4 regions of the Streptomyces sp. M41 genome follow, and region 1 is predicted to be linked to each of the others. Evidence: riboswitches for the same ligand, from Rfam matches in the RefSeq annotation. Region 1 holds a riboswitch; each other region holds the start of a gene.
What was found. A riboswitch is a leader RNA that binds a small molecule or an ion and turns the genes downstream of it on or off. The one in region 1 is predicted to bind cyclic di-AMP.
Positions count from the first base shown of each region.

Region 2: another riboswitch for cyclic di-AMP. It lies ahead of ACHBTE_RS03995 (M23 family metallopeptidase); the one in region 1 lies ahead of ACHBTE_RS05110 (transglycosylase SLT domain-containing protein).
Region 3: another riboswitch for cyclic di-AMP. It lies ahead of ACHBTE_RS32360 (M23 family metallopeptidase); the one in region 1 lies ahead of ACHBTE_RS05110 (transglycosylase SLT domain-containing protein).
Region 4: another riboswitch for cyclic di-AMP. It lies ahead of ACHBTE_RS05990 (NlpC/P60 family protein); the one in region 1 lies ahead of ACHBTE_RS05110 (transglycosylase SLT domain-containing protein).

Region 1 is NZ_JBIMKE010000003.1:153,407-156,587, forward strand. It holds gene ACHBTE_RS05100 (carboxymuconolactone decarboxylase family protein) at 1-149, shown strand, start outside; gene ACHBTE_RS05105 (HAD family hydrolase) at 306-1,136, shown strand; gene ACHBTE_RS05110 (transglycosylase SLT domain-containing protein) at 1,233-1,967, opposite strand; cyclic di-AMP (ydaO/yuaA leader) riboswitch at 1,973-2,154, opposite strand; gene ACHBTE_RS05115 (polyprenyl synthetase family protein) at 3,000-3,181, shown strand, end outside.
Region 2 is NZ_JBIMKE010000002.1:379,024-382,204, forward strand. It holds gene ACHBTE_RS03990 (GntR family transcriptional regulator) at 1-461, opposite strand, end outside; gene ACHBTE_RS03995 (M23 family metallopeptidase) at 653-1,438, opposite strand; cyclic di-AMP (ydaO/yuaA leader) riboswitch at 1,452-1,649, opposite strand; gene ACHBTE_RS04000 (M16 family metallopeptidase) at 1,864-3,181, opposite strand, start outside.
Region 3 is NZ_JBIMKE010000039.1:17,748-20,928, reverse strand. It holds gene ACHBTE_RS32365 (PP2C family protein-serine/threonine phosphatase) at 1-1,039, shown strand, start outside; cyclic di-AMP (ydaO/yuaA leader) riboswitch at 1,273-1,437, shown strand; gene ACHBTE_RS32360 (M23 family metallopeptidase) at 1,449-2,471, shown strand; gene ACHBTE_RS32355 (aldo/keto reductase) at 2,638-3,181, shown strand, end outside.
Region 4 is NZ_JBIMKE010000003.1:334,290-337,470, forward strand. It holds gene ACHBTE_RS05985 (tellurite resistance/C4-dicarboxylate transporter family protein) at 1-1, opposite strand, end outside; gene ACHBTE_RS05990 (NlpC/P60 family protein) at 419-1,567, opposite strand; cyclic di-AMP (ydaO/yuaA leader) riboswitch at 1,575-1,744, opposite strand; gene pcrA (DNA helicase PcrA) at 2,090-3,181, shown strand, end outside.

The sequences.
Region 1 (3,181 bases):
AGTCGGTGCCGGAGGAGCTGTGGGACGAAGTGGCCGACCACTTCGACGAGAAGGAGCTGTCGGCACTGATTCTCACCGTCTCCGTCACCAACATGTTCAACCGCATCAACACCACCATCAAGGAGCCCGCGGGCACCACTTGGGGGTGAAATAGCAACAAGGGGGCGGAAGTTGTCAGGGCGGAACGGAACCGGAAATGAAACGGTGAGCGGCGGCGCAACCGGAACAGGTGTCAACACATGTGAACACAGCAGCCGTCCGGTTCACGTCGAGTCGATGGGGCGTCCTGTCCGTATTCTCTGATCATGGCCGCACCTATCGCATATTCACTCATCGCCACTGACCTCGACGGGACCCTGCTCCGAGGCGACGACACGCTCTCGGACCGGTCCATCGACGCGCTCGCGCTGGCGGTGGCGGCCGGTGCCCAGCACCTCGTGGTGACGGGACGGCCGGCGCCCAGAGTGCGGCCTCTCCTGGATGTCATGGGCAGCACGGGGCTCGCGGTGTGCGGGCAGGGGGCGCAGTTGTACGACGCGGGCGCGGACCGTCTGCTGTGGTCCATCACCCTGGACCGGGAGTTGGCGGAAACCGCGCTCGGCAAGATCGAGGCCGAGGTGGGTCAGGTGTACGCGGCCGTCGACCAGGACGGTGTGGACGGGCTCACGCTCATCGAACCGGGGTACCTGATGCCCCACCCGACACTGCCCGCCGTACGGGTCAGGCACCGCGACGACCTGTGGTGCGAGCCGATCAGCAAGGTGCTGCTGCGCCATCCGGTCCTGTCGGACGACGAGTTGGCGGCGACGGCACGGGCGGTGGTCGGCTCTCTCGCCACCGTCACCATGTCGGGCCCCGGGACCGTCGAACTCCAGCCATGCGGCATCACCAAGGCGACCGGTCTCGCGCTCGCCGCCGACCATCTCGGCCTCGGCGCGCACGAGACCGTCGCCTTCGGTGACATGCCCAATGACATCCCCATGTTCGACTGGGCCGCTCACGGTGTCGCGATGGCCAACGCGCATCCCGAACTCAAAGCGGTCGCCGACGAGATCACCCTGTCGAACGAGGACGACGGCATCGCCGTCGTCCTCGAGGCACTGTTCGCGGGGAGCCTGGCCGACTTCGCCCAGTAGGTCGCCGACTTTGTCCAGTAGGTCGCAGGGTCCGGCCTCCGCCGGGACCGGACCCTGTTCCCCCGGGTTCGGTAGGGCCGCGCACGACCCTGGGGTCTAGTAAGGACCGTTGACGTTGTCGATCGAGCCGTAGCGCGCGGCTGCGTAGTTGCACGCGGCCGTGATGTTCGCGACCGGGTCGAAGGGGTCGTACGCCGTTCCCGGCACGTGGTAGGCCGCGAACGTCGGGTCGATGACCTGGAGGAGCCCCTTGGAGGGGGTGCCCGCCACGGCGTTGGAATCCCAGTTGTTGATGGCGGCCGGGTTGCCCGACGACTCACGCAGGATGTTGCGGTGAATGCCCTCATAGGAGCCGGGAATCCCCTTTTGCCCCATGATGTCCAGGGCCTCGCGGATCCAGCCGTCGAGGTTGTCGGGGTAGGTCTTCGCGGCGGCATGGGTGGCCTGGGCGACGCCGGACTTCTTGGCAGGCGAGGCCGCCTTGTCGGCCGTCTTCGTGGCGGCCGTCTTCGTGGCCCGGACCTTCAGGTCGACGCCCGGGTGGATCAGCCGCGGGTCGTCGCCGATGGCCTTGCGGTTGTCCTTGTAGAGCTGTCGCCAGCCGCCCTGGGCGTCGTAACGGTCCGCGATGCCGTAGAGCGTGTCGCCCTTCTTGGTGGTGTAGCTGAGGGATCCGACCTTCGCCGCGGTGGGGGCCTGGGCGGGCTCGGCGGCGGTCGCGGTGGTCGCGCTCAGCAAGGGGAGCGCGAGAGCGGCGGTGCCGGTTCCGGCGGCCACGACACGTCGGGTGAGCGGGTTGGTACGGGGGCGGCGGTGTTTGCCTCGGGGCATGGCGCTGTTCCTCTCCGGCGCCTGCGAGGTGAGCTGTCGGGTTCGGGCGGGAGATGCCCGGCCGCGCCGCCGTGTGACGGTGCGACTTCACCCCTAGCCGGCCCGGTGTGCCATCAAGGCGTCCGGTCCGGCGACTTACCTGGGTCCCCCGCTCCTGCCGTGCGTGTGTGAGTGGCGTAGGTGGATGGCGCGGGCGGCGGCAGGATTAGGCGTCCGCCCGACTGAGCGGGAACGTATGCGAGAGCACATGTCCGGAACAAGTGCCCTAGTCACCTGTCATGCGGGTTGACCATGGTCGGGTGCGTATGAGGCGCTTGATCCTTTGCGGTTGCCAAGCCTCAACTTGCGTTTGCCGTAAGGGGAGGCGGGGGTGGGCGCGGTCGCGGGGGAGAAGGGGGCTGCGTGACCCAACTCACTGGTATTCACAAGAGCGGCAAATCGGGCAATGAATCCAACTCGCCTGTAATGGGCCGCTCATGGAGTCCGTTTTTCCCGTGTCGGCAGCAATTGGGCCTCTTCGTGTCGTCTTCGAGCGGGGCGGTCAGGTGGGGGATTCATCCCTCAACGTCCATATTTCCTGGCGCACTTCACGCTTACTTCGCGCTCATTCCGCGCTCGGTTCGCGCTCGAGGGCGTTGGGCGTGGACGGAACCTCGGGCGTGATTCCAGTCGTTGTCATAGCGGTCGTCCGTGGGATGTCCCGCGGCGGGTACTCGGGGGGTGCCGGTGCGGGGTACGGCACCCGGCAGGGTGGCGAGGGGGAGGGGTGAACGGGTGCGCATGAAGGTGAATCCCGGCGGGGCGGTCACGTCCGGATCAGGACTCAGGGTGCTACTTACCTATAAGTGGATAGATGTCCGTCCGTATCAGGTGATCAAAAACTTGCCGGTCGTGATCCGATACCGCCCGTGGTGGACGGGTGGGCGGCATCGGTGATCGAAACGTGACCGGATACGCTGACTTGAGTGATGGCAGCGACCTATCGACAAACCGTGTAACCGCCAGTAGACACCAGCAGACAGGAGACCCCTCGTGACCGTCGTCGGGCCGTTCGGGCTGAGCGTGCGGGACCAGGCTCTGGAAGCCGATGTCCAGGCCGGATTGGCGGCTGTCGAGGAGGGTTTGCTCGAAGCCACCAAGAGCGAGGTCCCCTTCATCACCGAGGCCGCCCAGCACCTGGTGCGGGCCGGGGGCAAGCGGTTCCGGCCGCTGCT
Region 2 (3,181 bases), on a different contig from region 1:
ATCTTGTGGCGCAGCTGGGTCAGCATCGAGGTCAGGGCAGGGCTGCCGGACGCCTGGGCCAGCGTCTCGTGGAACCAACCGCCCAGGGAGCGCAGATCCTCGCTGTTCCCCCTCCTGGCACGCTCCTGGCCCAACCTGACCAGGCCGCGCAGCACCTTGAGGTGGGCTTCGGTGCGCCGCTGAGCCGCCCGGGAGGCGCCGAGGGGTTCCAGGAGGGTGCGCATCTCCAGCAGGTCGGCGGCCTCCTGCTCGGTCGGTTCGGCGACGCACGCGCCCGCGTGGCGCCGGGTCACCACGAAACCCTCCGCCTCCAGGGTGCGCAGGGCCTCCCGCACAGGGACGCGCGAGACGCCGTAGCGGCGTGCGAGAAGTTCCTCGGTGAGGCGGCTGCCGCGCTCATGGACACCGGCGACGATATCGTCCCGGATCGCGGTGCATACCGAGTGCGCCGGAATACGCATGACCGACCTCCGCTTTAATCCCCGTGCAACGTCGACGAATGACGTGTGTTGGGTGACTCTATGGCAACGGGCCGGAATTTCCGACGGCGGGCCGGAATCCATGGATATTTTTTGGACAGCCGAACATCCCCGCGAACGCCGAAAGCCCCGGCTCGGTGAGCCGGGGCTTTCGGGCAGACGTGGAGGAACCGTCAGAGGCTCACGCCGTGCGAGCGGAGGTAGGCGACGGGGTCGATGTCGGAGCCGTACTCCGCGGTGGTGCGGGCCTCGAAGTGCAGGTGCGGTCCGGTGACATTGCCGGTGGCGCCGGACAGGCCGATCTGCTGGCCGGGGGTGACCGTCTGGCCGACCGAGACGCCGATGGACGACAGATGGCCGTACTGGGTGTACGTACCGTCGTTCATCTTGATCACGACGTTGTTGCCGTAGGCCCCGCCCCAGCCGGCCTCCACGACGGTGCCGGCACCGACCGAGTGCACAGACGTGCCGCTGCCGGCGTGGAAGTCGACGCCGGTGTGACTGCCGGAGGACCAGACGGCGCCGCCGGCCTTGTAGCCGGTGGAGACGTACGAGCCGGAGATCGGGGCGACGTAGGACAGCAGACGCTTGCGCTCGGCCTCGCGCGCGGCGCGCTCCTTGGCCTCGCGCTCCTTCTTGGCCTTCTCGGCCGCCTTCTTACGGGCGGCCTCCTGGGCGGCCTTCTTCGCGGCGGCGGCCTCCTCGGCCGCCTGCTCCTGCGCGTCGGCCTGGGCGTCGATCTGCTCGGCGATCGAGTTGTCGACGGTGATGACCGGGATGAGGCCGGTCTGCTCCGCGGCGGGCTCGGCGGCGAGCGCCGGGGCGGCCAGGGTGCCCATCACGCCGGTGGCGGTGAGAGCGGCGACGCCGGCCGCACGGGCCGTGGTGCGCTCGAACCGGCCGGGCTTACGGTGCTTCCCGCTGGGGCGGTTCTTCCCCGTGGCGCAGGTGAACGCCATGTAGTGGCTGATCCTTTCCTTCCTTCTCGCCTACCGGGTTAGCTGACGGGTTCGGAGCAGGAAGGTCTCCTACGGACCCCCTCGCGATCTCGCGCGGGCGTCCGATTCACCCCAGGGACTACTGGGCCCCTGCAGCCGCGATAGCGGCGGCAGGAGGTGGGTCCCCGGCTCCCCTGGCTCGCGCCGTACGGGGACTCGGCGATGACTGTCCGGTGCCGCGGGCGCGGCGCACTGCCTGACGGACAGCCCGGAAGACGCTAAACGGGGCCACTTTCAATCCCCAAACGCATCGCGGCTTTTGTAGCGCATCCCACAGGGCAGACAGGCAACCTCTCCCTCAATTCGGGCATAAAGGGGCCCCGGTGACTCGGCGGTCTCCGGGGCCCCTCACGCGCGCGTGCCGTCGTCCGGCACTGCCGGTACCTCTACTCGGCCGCCACGACGGTGACTTCACCGATTCCGAGGGCCTCGACGGGCTCCCGGATCTCGGCCGCGTCACCGACGAGGATCGTGACCAGGCGGTCCACCGGGAAGGCGCTCACGGCCGCGGCGGTGGCCTCGACGGTGCCGGTCGACGCGAGCCGCTGGTACAGCTTCCCCTGGAAGTCGTCCGGCAGATGCTGCTCGACCTGGTCGGCCAGCGTGCTCGCCACGGCGGCGGCCGTCTCGTACTTCAGCGGCGCCACCCCGACGAGGTTCTGAACGGCGAAGTCCCGCTCGGCGTCGGTGAGCCCCTCGCCGGCGACCCCGCGCAGGACCTTCCACAGGTCGTCCAGCGCCGGACCGGTGTTCGGGGTGTCGACGGAGCCGCTGATGGCGAGCATCGCCGCGCCCGTGCCGTCCGGGGCGGAGCGCAGGACCTGGGCGAAGGCGCGCACGCCGTAGGTGTAGCCCTTCTCCTCGCGCAGGACCTTGTCCAGACGGGAGGTGAGGGTGCCGCCCAGGCAGTACGTGCCGAGCACCTGCGCCGGCCACACGCGGTCGTGCCGGTCGGGACCGAGACGGCCGATCAGCAGCTGTGTCTGCACGGCGCCGGGCCGGTCCACGATCACGACGCGCCCGGCGTCGTCGGCGGTCACCGGCGGAACGGGCCGCGGCTCGGCCGCGGAGCCGGTCCACGCGCCGAGGGTGTCGCCGAGCAGGCCGTCGAGGTCGACCCCGGTGAGGTCGCCGACGACCACGACGGTGGAGGTGGCGGGCCGCACATGCCGCTCGTAGAAGGCGCGTACGGCGGCGGAGTCGATGCCCGCGACCGTGTCCTCGGTGCCCTGGCGCGGACGCGACATGCGCGAGGTCGCCGGGAACAGCTCCTTGGCGAGCTCCTTGGCGGCGCGACGGGAGGGGTTGGCCAGCTCGTGCGGGATCTCGTCGAGCCGGTTGCGCACCAGACGCTCGACCTCGGCGTCGGCGAACGCGGGCGCCCTGAGGGCGTCGGCGAGCAGGTCGAGGGCCTTGGGCAGCCGGGAGACGGGCACCTCGAGGCTGACGCGGACGCCGGGGTGGTCGGCGTAGGCGTCGAGCGTGGCGCCGCAGCGCTCCAGCTCGGCGGCGAACTCCTCGGCGGTGTGCTTGTCGGTGCCTTCGGAAAGGGCGCGCGCCATGATCGTGGCGATGCCGTCGAGGCCCTTCGGCTCCGCGTCCAGGGGCGTGTCCAGAAGCACCTCGACGGCGACGACCTGCTGGCCGGGGCGGTGGCAGCGCAGGACCGTCAGGCCGTTGTCCAGCTCACCGCGCTCGGGGGCC
Region 3 (3,181 bases), on a different contig from region 1:
CCCCGCCCTGCTGATCGCGGCCGGAGCCGTGTACGACCACCTCACCCCGACGCCCTACACCGGCGCCCCGTTCTTCACCGCCGCGCCCCTGGGTGCCGCCCCGCTCTACTCGCTGCGCGGCACGGTGCTCACGGGCCTCGTGGCCATCGCGGCCCTGGCCGTGCTGCGGGTCCCGCACGGCGGGCTGCCGCTGGCGGAAGTGATCACCGAACTGGCGACCGTGATCACCGTCTCCGTCCTCGCCGTCCTCATCAACCTGCTCGTGCGCCGCAGCGACGCCCGCCTCGCCTCCGCCCGCGCGATCGCCGAGGCAGCCCAGCGCGCCGTGCTGCCCGAACCACCCGAGCGGATCGGCGGGTATCAGATCGCGGCGCGGTACGAGGCGGCACAGGAGGGCGCCTCCATCGGCGGTGACCTGTACGCCGTGCAGGACAGCCCGCACGGCATCCGGCTCGTCGTGGGCGATGTGCGCGGCAAGGGCATGGGGGCCGTCGGCGTCGTCGCCGTCGTCATCGGGACCTTCCGGGAGGCGGCCGAGCAGGAGACCACGCTGGAGGCGGTCGCCCAGCGTCTGGAGCGGGCGCTGACGCGTGAACGCGCGCGACGGGAAGCGGTGGACGCCCGGGAGGGGTTCACCACCGCCGTCCTCGCCGAACTGCCGCACGGCGAGGCGCTCGTACGGATCGTCAACCGCGGGCATCCGTCGCCGCTGCTGCTGTACGCCGACGGCACCGTGCGCTCCCTGTTCGCCCCCGAGCCCGCGCTGCCCCTCGGCATGGCCGAGCTCGGCGCCTGGCCCGACCGGGCCCAGGAAGCCGAGTTCCCGAGCAGGGCCACGCTGCTGCTGTACACCGACGGCCTGTCCGAGGCGCGCGACGAGAATGGGCGGTTCTACGACCCCGAGGTGCGGCTCGCGGGGCGGGCCAACGCCCACCGCGAGCCGGCCGCCCTGCTCGGCGCCCTCGCGGCGGAGGTGCGCCGGCACTCCGGGGGCGGGATGGCGGACGACATGGCGCTGCTCGCCGTACGCCGCCCCTGACCACCGTCACCACCAGTGACCGGATGAGAGCCCTCCGCATAACAACTGACGCACTGTCAGCAGTCATGCGACTGCTGAGCCTTGGCCAACTCGCCCGATTTGGACTGCTCGTGACCTGTTAGTCCCCGCGAAAATCGTTAACGATCAACCGGAACAGCTTGGAATCCGCACCCCGCGTCTATTAACGTTCGATAACGCAGCGCGGTCGTCCCAGCCGTCACAAGAGGCGGCTCCGTGCGCACGCGCCGAATCCTGTACCCAGTACGGGAACCGGGGAACCACCACCCTGGGGTGAATCGCGCTGAAACCACCGTGGACCCACGGCCGGTATACGCGCGTAGGAGACCTTCCTGCTCCGAACCCGTCAGCTAACCCGGTAGGCGAGAAGGAAGGAAAGGAGTACGCCCACGTGGCGTCCAACAGGCCTGCTACGCAAGCCCCGTTCATACCGGGTCAGCGCAGCACCGACACCTTCGGCTACGACCGCGACCGCACCACCGACGGCCCGTTCGAGGAGTGGAATCCCACCGCGGACACCGTTCGTCCCGTGCGCGGCCGGCATCGCGTGGCCAAGCAGCGCGGTGGGGGACTCGCCCGCAGCTCCACGGTTCTCGGCGTCGGTGTCATAGCCGCCGTCGGCGCGGGCGGCATGGCCACCGCGCAGACCGGCAAGCCGCCGGTTGCCATCACCATGCCGGACCTGCCGCTCATCGACGACGACGAGGCCGCCCCGGCGGACACCGGTACGGCGCTGAGCACCATGGGCGCCACGACCGAGGAGGCCACCGAGGGCACCGGCGACGCCGGTGAGGCCCTGCGGGCCCGGATCATCGCCCAGGTCGAGCAGCAGCAGGACCAGATCGACAGCAAGGCCGCCGCCGAAGCGCTCGCCGCCGCCGAGAAGGAAGCCGCCGCTGCCGCCGCCAAGGCGGAGAAGGAAGCCAAGGCCAAGGCCGCCGCCGCGAAGGCCGAGGCCGAGGAGGAGGCCCGCAAGAAGGCCGAGGCCGAGCGCCTCGCCGAGCTGGCCAAGCAGTACGCACTGCCGACCTCCTCGTACACCCTCACCTCGACCTTCGGACAGGCCGGCGCTTACTGGTCCTCCGGCTACCACACGGGCCTGGACTTCGCCGCGCCCTCCGGCACCCTGATCAAGGCTGTGCACACCGGCACCATCACCTTCGCCGGCTGGGACGGCTCCTACGGCTACAAGACGGTCCTCACCCTCGAGGACGGCACCGAGATCTGGTACGCCCACCAGTCCTCGATCAGCGCCAGCGTCGGCCAGAAGGTCAACACCGGTGACGTCATCGGCCGCGTCGGCGCCACCGGCAACGTGACCGGCGCCCACCTCCACCTCGAGGTGCACCCCGACGGCAGCGGCAGCGGCATCGACCCCCTGGCGTGGCTGCGCGGCAAGGGCCTCACGCCCTGACCCACGGCGGCCCCTGCGGCCACCGCCCCACGGCTGTTTCCCGGCGGCCCTGACGACGACCCCCCGACGTCAGGGCCGCCGGCCCTTTCCGTGCGCGCATTCTTCACACACGCTCATCGACGCCACCGCGGAATAGGCCCCGCACTCAGGGAAGTTGACGACGAGCATGACTTCTCTGCGCAAGCTCGGCTCCTCCGACCTCGAGGTCTTCCCGCTCTGCCTCGGCGGCAACGTCTTCGGCTGGACGGCCGACCAAGCCGAGTCCTTCGCCGTCCTCGACGCCTACACGGCGGCGGGCGGCAACTTCATCGACACGGCCGACTCGTACTCGGCGTGGGTCGAGGGCAACGCGGGCGGCGAGTCCGAGACCGTCATCGGCAGCTGGCTGAAGGCGCGCGGCAACCGGGACGACGTCGTGATCGCCACGAAGGTCAGCCAGCACCCCGACTACCAGGGCCTGAACGCCGCCACCGTCAAAGCCGCCGCCGACGCCTCCCTGCGCCGCCTCGGCACCGATCACATCGACCTCTACTACACCCACTTCGACAAGCCCGACGTACCGGTCGAGGAGATCATCGGCGCGCTCGACGAGCTGGTGAAGGCGGGCAAGATCCGGCACATCGCCGCCTCCAACATCTCCGCCGGGCGGCTGAAGGCGTCCCTGGACTTCTCCGACGCGGAGGGCCTCGCCCGGTACGTCGCCCTCCAGC
Region 4 (3,181 bases), 180 kb from region 1:
TGGGGCGATGCTAGGGAGCGGGGTGGGGGTTGGGGGTGGGGCGCGCTCGGGGGTGGGGAAATTGGGCTGGGGTGGGGGTGGGGGTGGGGGTGGAGGTGAGGGCGGGGGGCGTGGGTTTGGGTTGCGGTTGCCCGTGCGGCTGCGGTTGTGGTGTTGGTGGGTATCTGTGCCGGGTGCCGGGTGCCGGGTGCCGGGTGCCGGGTGCCGGGTGTGGTGGGTGCTGTGCCTGCGGCGGCCCGTGGCTCTTCGGTGGGGGTGCGCGTAGCGCCTGCGGGTGAGTTGTGGGGCGGGGCCGTGCCGGGGGTGTCCATCCTCGGACCGGCGGTCGAGCGGCGATCAGAGGTTCTGTTTCTTGACGCCGGCACTGTGGGCGGACACCCCCCGGCACGTCTCCTTGCCGCCGTACGCCGCTGCGCCCTCAGGCCGGGCGGACCACGCTGTGGATCGACGACTCGCCGTCGTAGTAGACCGACTCCTCGCGGACGTACGTGCCCGGCTTGGGGGCGTGGATCATCATGCCGTTGCCGATGTAGATGCCCACGTGGGTGACGTCGTCGTAGAAGAAGACCAGGTCGCCGGGCTGGGCGTTGGCGATGGAGACGGTGGTGCCGGCGTTGACCTGGTCGTAGGTGACGCGGGGGATGTCCACGCCGGCGGCCTTCCAGGCGGCCTGGGTGAGGCCGGAGCAGTCGTAGGAGTCGGGGCCGGTGGCGCCCCAGACGTACGGCTTGCCTATCTGGGCGCGGGCGAAGGCGAGTGTCTTCTCGGCCTTGGTGGCGTACGAGGAGTCCGAGGCGCTGGAGTCGGACGACGACTCGCTGCTTTCCTGCTGGGCGGCCTCCTGGCGCTGACGTTCGGCCTCCGCCTGCTGCCGGGCCAGTTCCTCGGCCTTGCGCGCCGCCTCCTGCTGCTTGCGCTTCTCGATCGCGGCGAGGTGGGCCTTTTCCTGCGCCGTCAGCTTGGAGAGGAGTTCGCGGGCGTCGGACAGTTTCTTCTGGACCGTCGTCTTGGCCGTCTGGAGGTCGTTCTGCGACTCGGTGAGCGTTTCGAGGCTTTTGGTGGCCTCCTGGCGCTTCTTCATCGTCGCGGACTGCTGGGTGAAGTATTCGTCGACCGACTCCTCCTGACGGTCGGTCATACGACCCATCAGTTGGGACTGGTCGAAGTAGTCCTGCGGTGTGTCCGCGAGGAGGAAGGTCGCGGTGTCGGGGGCCACGGTTCCCGTGCGGTACTGGGCGGCGGCGTTGCGGCCCAGTTCCTCGCGCGCCTCGTTGAGCTTCTGGGTGCGCTTGGCGACGGCGTCCAGGAGGGTGTCGACGTTCTTGCGCTGCTTGGCGGTCCTGTCCTTGGCCGCGTTGTACTTCTCGGTCGCCGACTCCGCCTGGCGGTAGAGGTCGTCGACCTTCTTCTCGACCTCTTCGAGGCTCGGCTTGTCGTCCGTCGACGGGCTCGCGTTCGCCGACTGGGACAGCAGGGCTACGGAGGTGAGGGCCGCCGTGGCGAGGGCGGGGGTCCGTATGCCTGCTACGCGCGAACCAGCGGGGCGCGACTTGCGGTGCGACGCCAAGGGAGGCGACTCCTTCCACGTTCCGCCTACCGAGTTAGCTGTCGGGTTCGGGCGGGTGGTTCGGAAGGGTTGCCCTACGGCCGTTCCCGGGGAAGGGAAGTCGGGCCGATTCACCCCAAGTTCGGTGGGTCCCCGGCTCCGGTCGCTGTGGCGGACCGGACTCGGCGGAGGCCGTGCGGCCCGGCGTCGTTCGCCGGTGGGGGTCGTACGGCCTGTCCGGCACGGTAGCCAACTCGTGTGGCGCCTGTGAAGGTTGATGTTCGATATGCCCGATACATTTTCGTGACCTTCGGTCAGGGTGACGCAGATCATGGTTATTGGGGGTGGAGTTGCCAGCTTTTGTCCTGCTGTGAGGTGATCGGCGGAATGGGGTGGGCTGGTGTAACGGATCGTGATCGGGCGGTGCTGGAGGGTGGGGGGTGGGGCTCTTGGCTGATTGGGGAAGATCATCCGGATCTCGGAGGGGCGATGTTCTCGGGGTGGCGGCGGGCTGTCAGTGGGGCGCCCTAGACTCGGAGAGCGATGAGCAGCCTCTTTGACGACAGCTTCCTGGCGGACCTCAAGGCCCCTCGGGCCCACGAGGAAGAACACCCGCCACCGCCCGAGGACGATCACGCTCCGGAGTCGGTTCCGGACGATCTGTTCGGCGGGAAGTTCGACGTGCCGCCGGACCGGGACGACTACTACCGCGACGGCGCCCCGCGTCCCGCGCTCGACGCCGCCGCGCTGCTGGAGGGGCTCAACGAGAACCAGCGTGCGGCCGTCGTCCACTCCGGCACCCCGCTGCTCATCGTGGCCGGAGCGGGGTCGGGCAAGACGCGTGTGCTCACGCATCGCATCGCGCATCTGCTGGCCGAGCGGAAGGTGCATCCGGGGCAGATCCTGGCGATCACCTTCACGAACAAGGCCGCGGGCGAGATGAAGGAGCGGGTCGAGCAGCTGGTCGGCCCGCGCGCGAACGCGATGTGGGTGATGACCTTCCACAGTGCGTGCGTACGCATCCTGCGCAGGGAGAGCAAGAAGCTCGGGTTCACGTCATCGTTCTCGATCTACGACGCCGCCGACAGCAAGCGGCTGATGGCGCTCGTCTGCCGTGATCTGGACCTCGACCCGAAGCGGTTCCCGCCCAAGTCCTTCAGCGCCAAGATCAGCAACCTGAAGAACGAGCTGATCGACGAGGAGGACTTCGCCGCCCAGGCGACGGACGGCTTCGAGAAGACGCTCGCTCAGGCGTACGCCCTGTACCAGTCACGGCTGCGCGAGGCGAACGCCCTGGACTTCGACGACCTGATCATGACGACGGTCAATCTGCTGCGCGCCTTCCCGGACGTGGCCGAGCACTACCGCCGCCGGTTCCGGCATGTCCTCGTCGACGAGTACCAGGACACCAACCACGCCCAGTACGCGCTGGTGCGCGAGCTCGTCGGCACGCGTGAGCACCCCGTCGACGTGCCGCCCAGCGATTACGACGTCCCGCCCGCCGAGCTGTGCGTGGTGGGCGACGCCGACCAGTCGATCTACGCCTTCCGCGGCGCGACCATTCGCAACATCCTCCAGTTCGAGGAGGACTACCCGGACGCGACGACGATCCTGCTCGAGCAGAACTACCGGTCG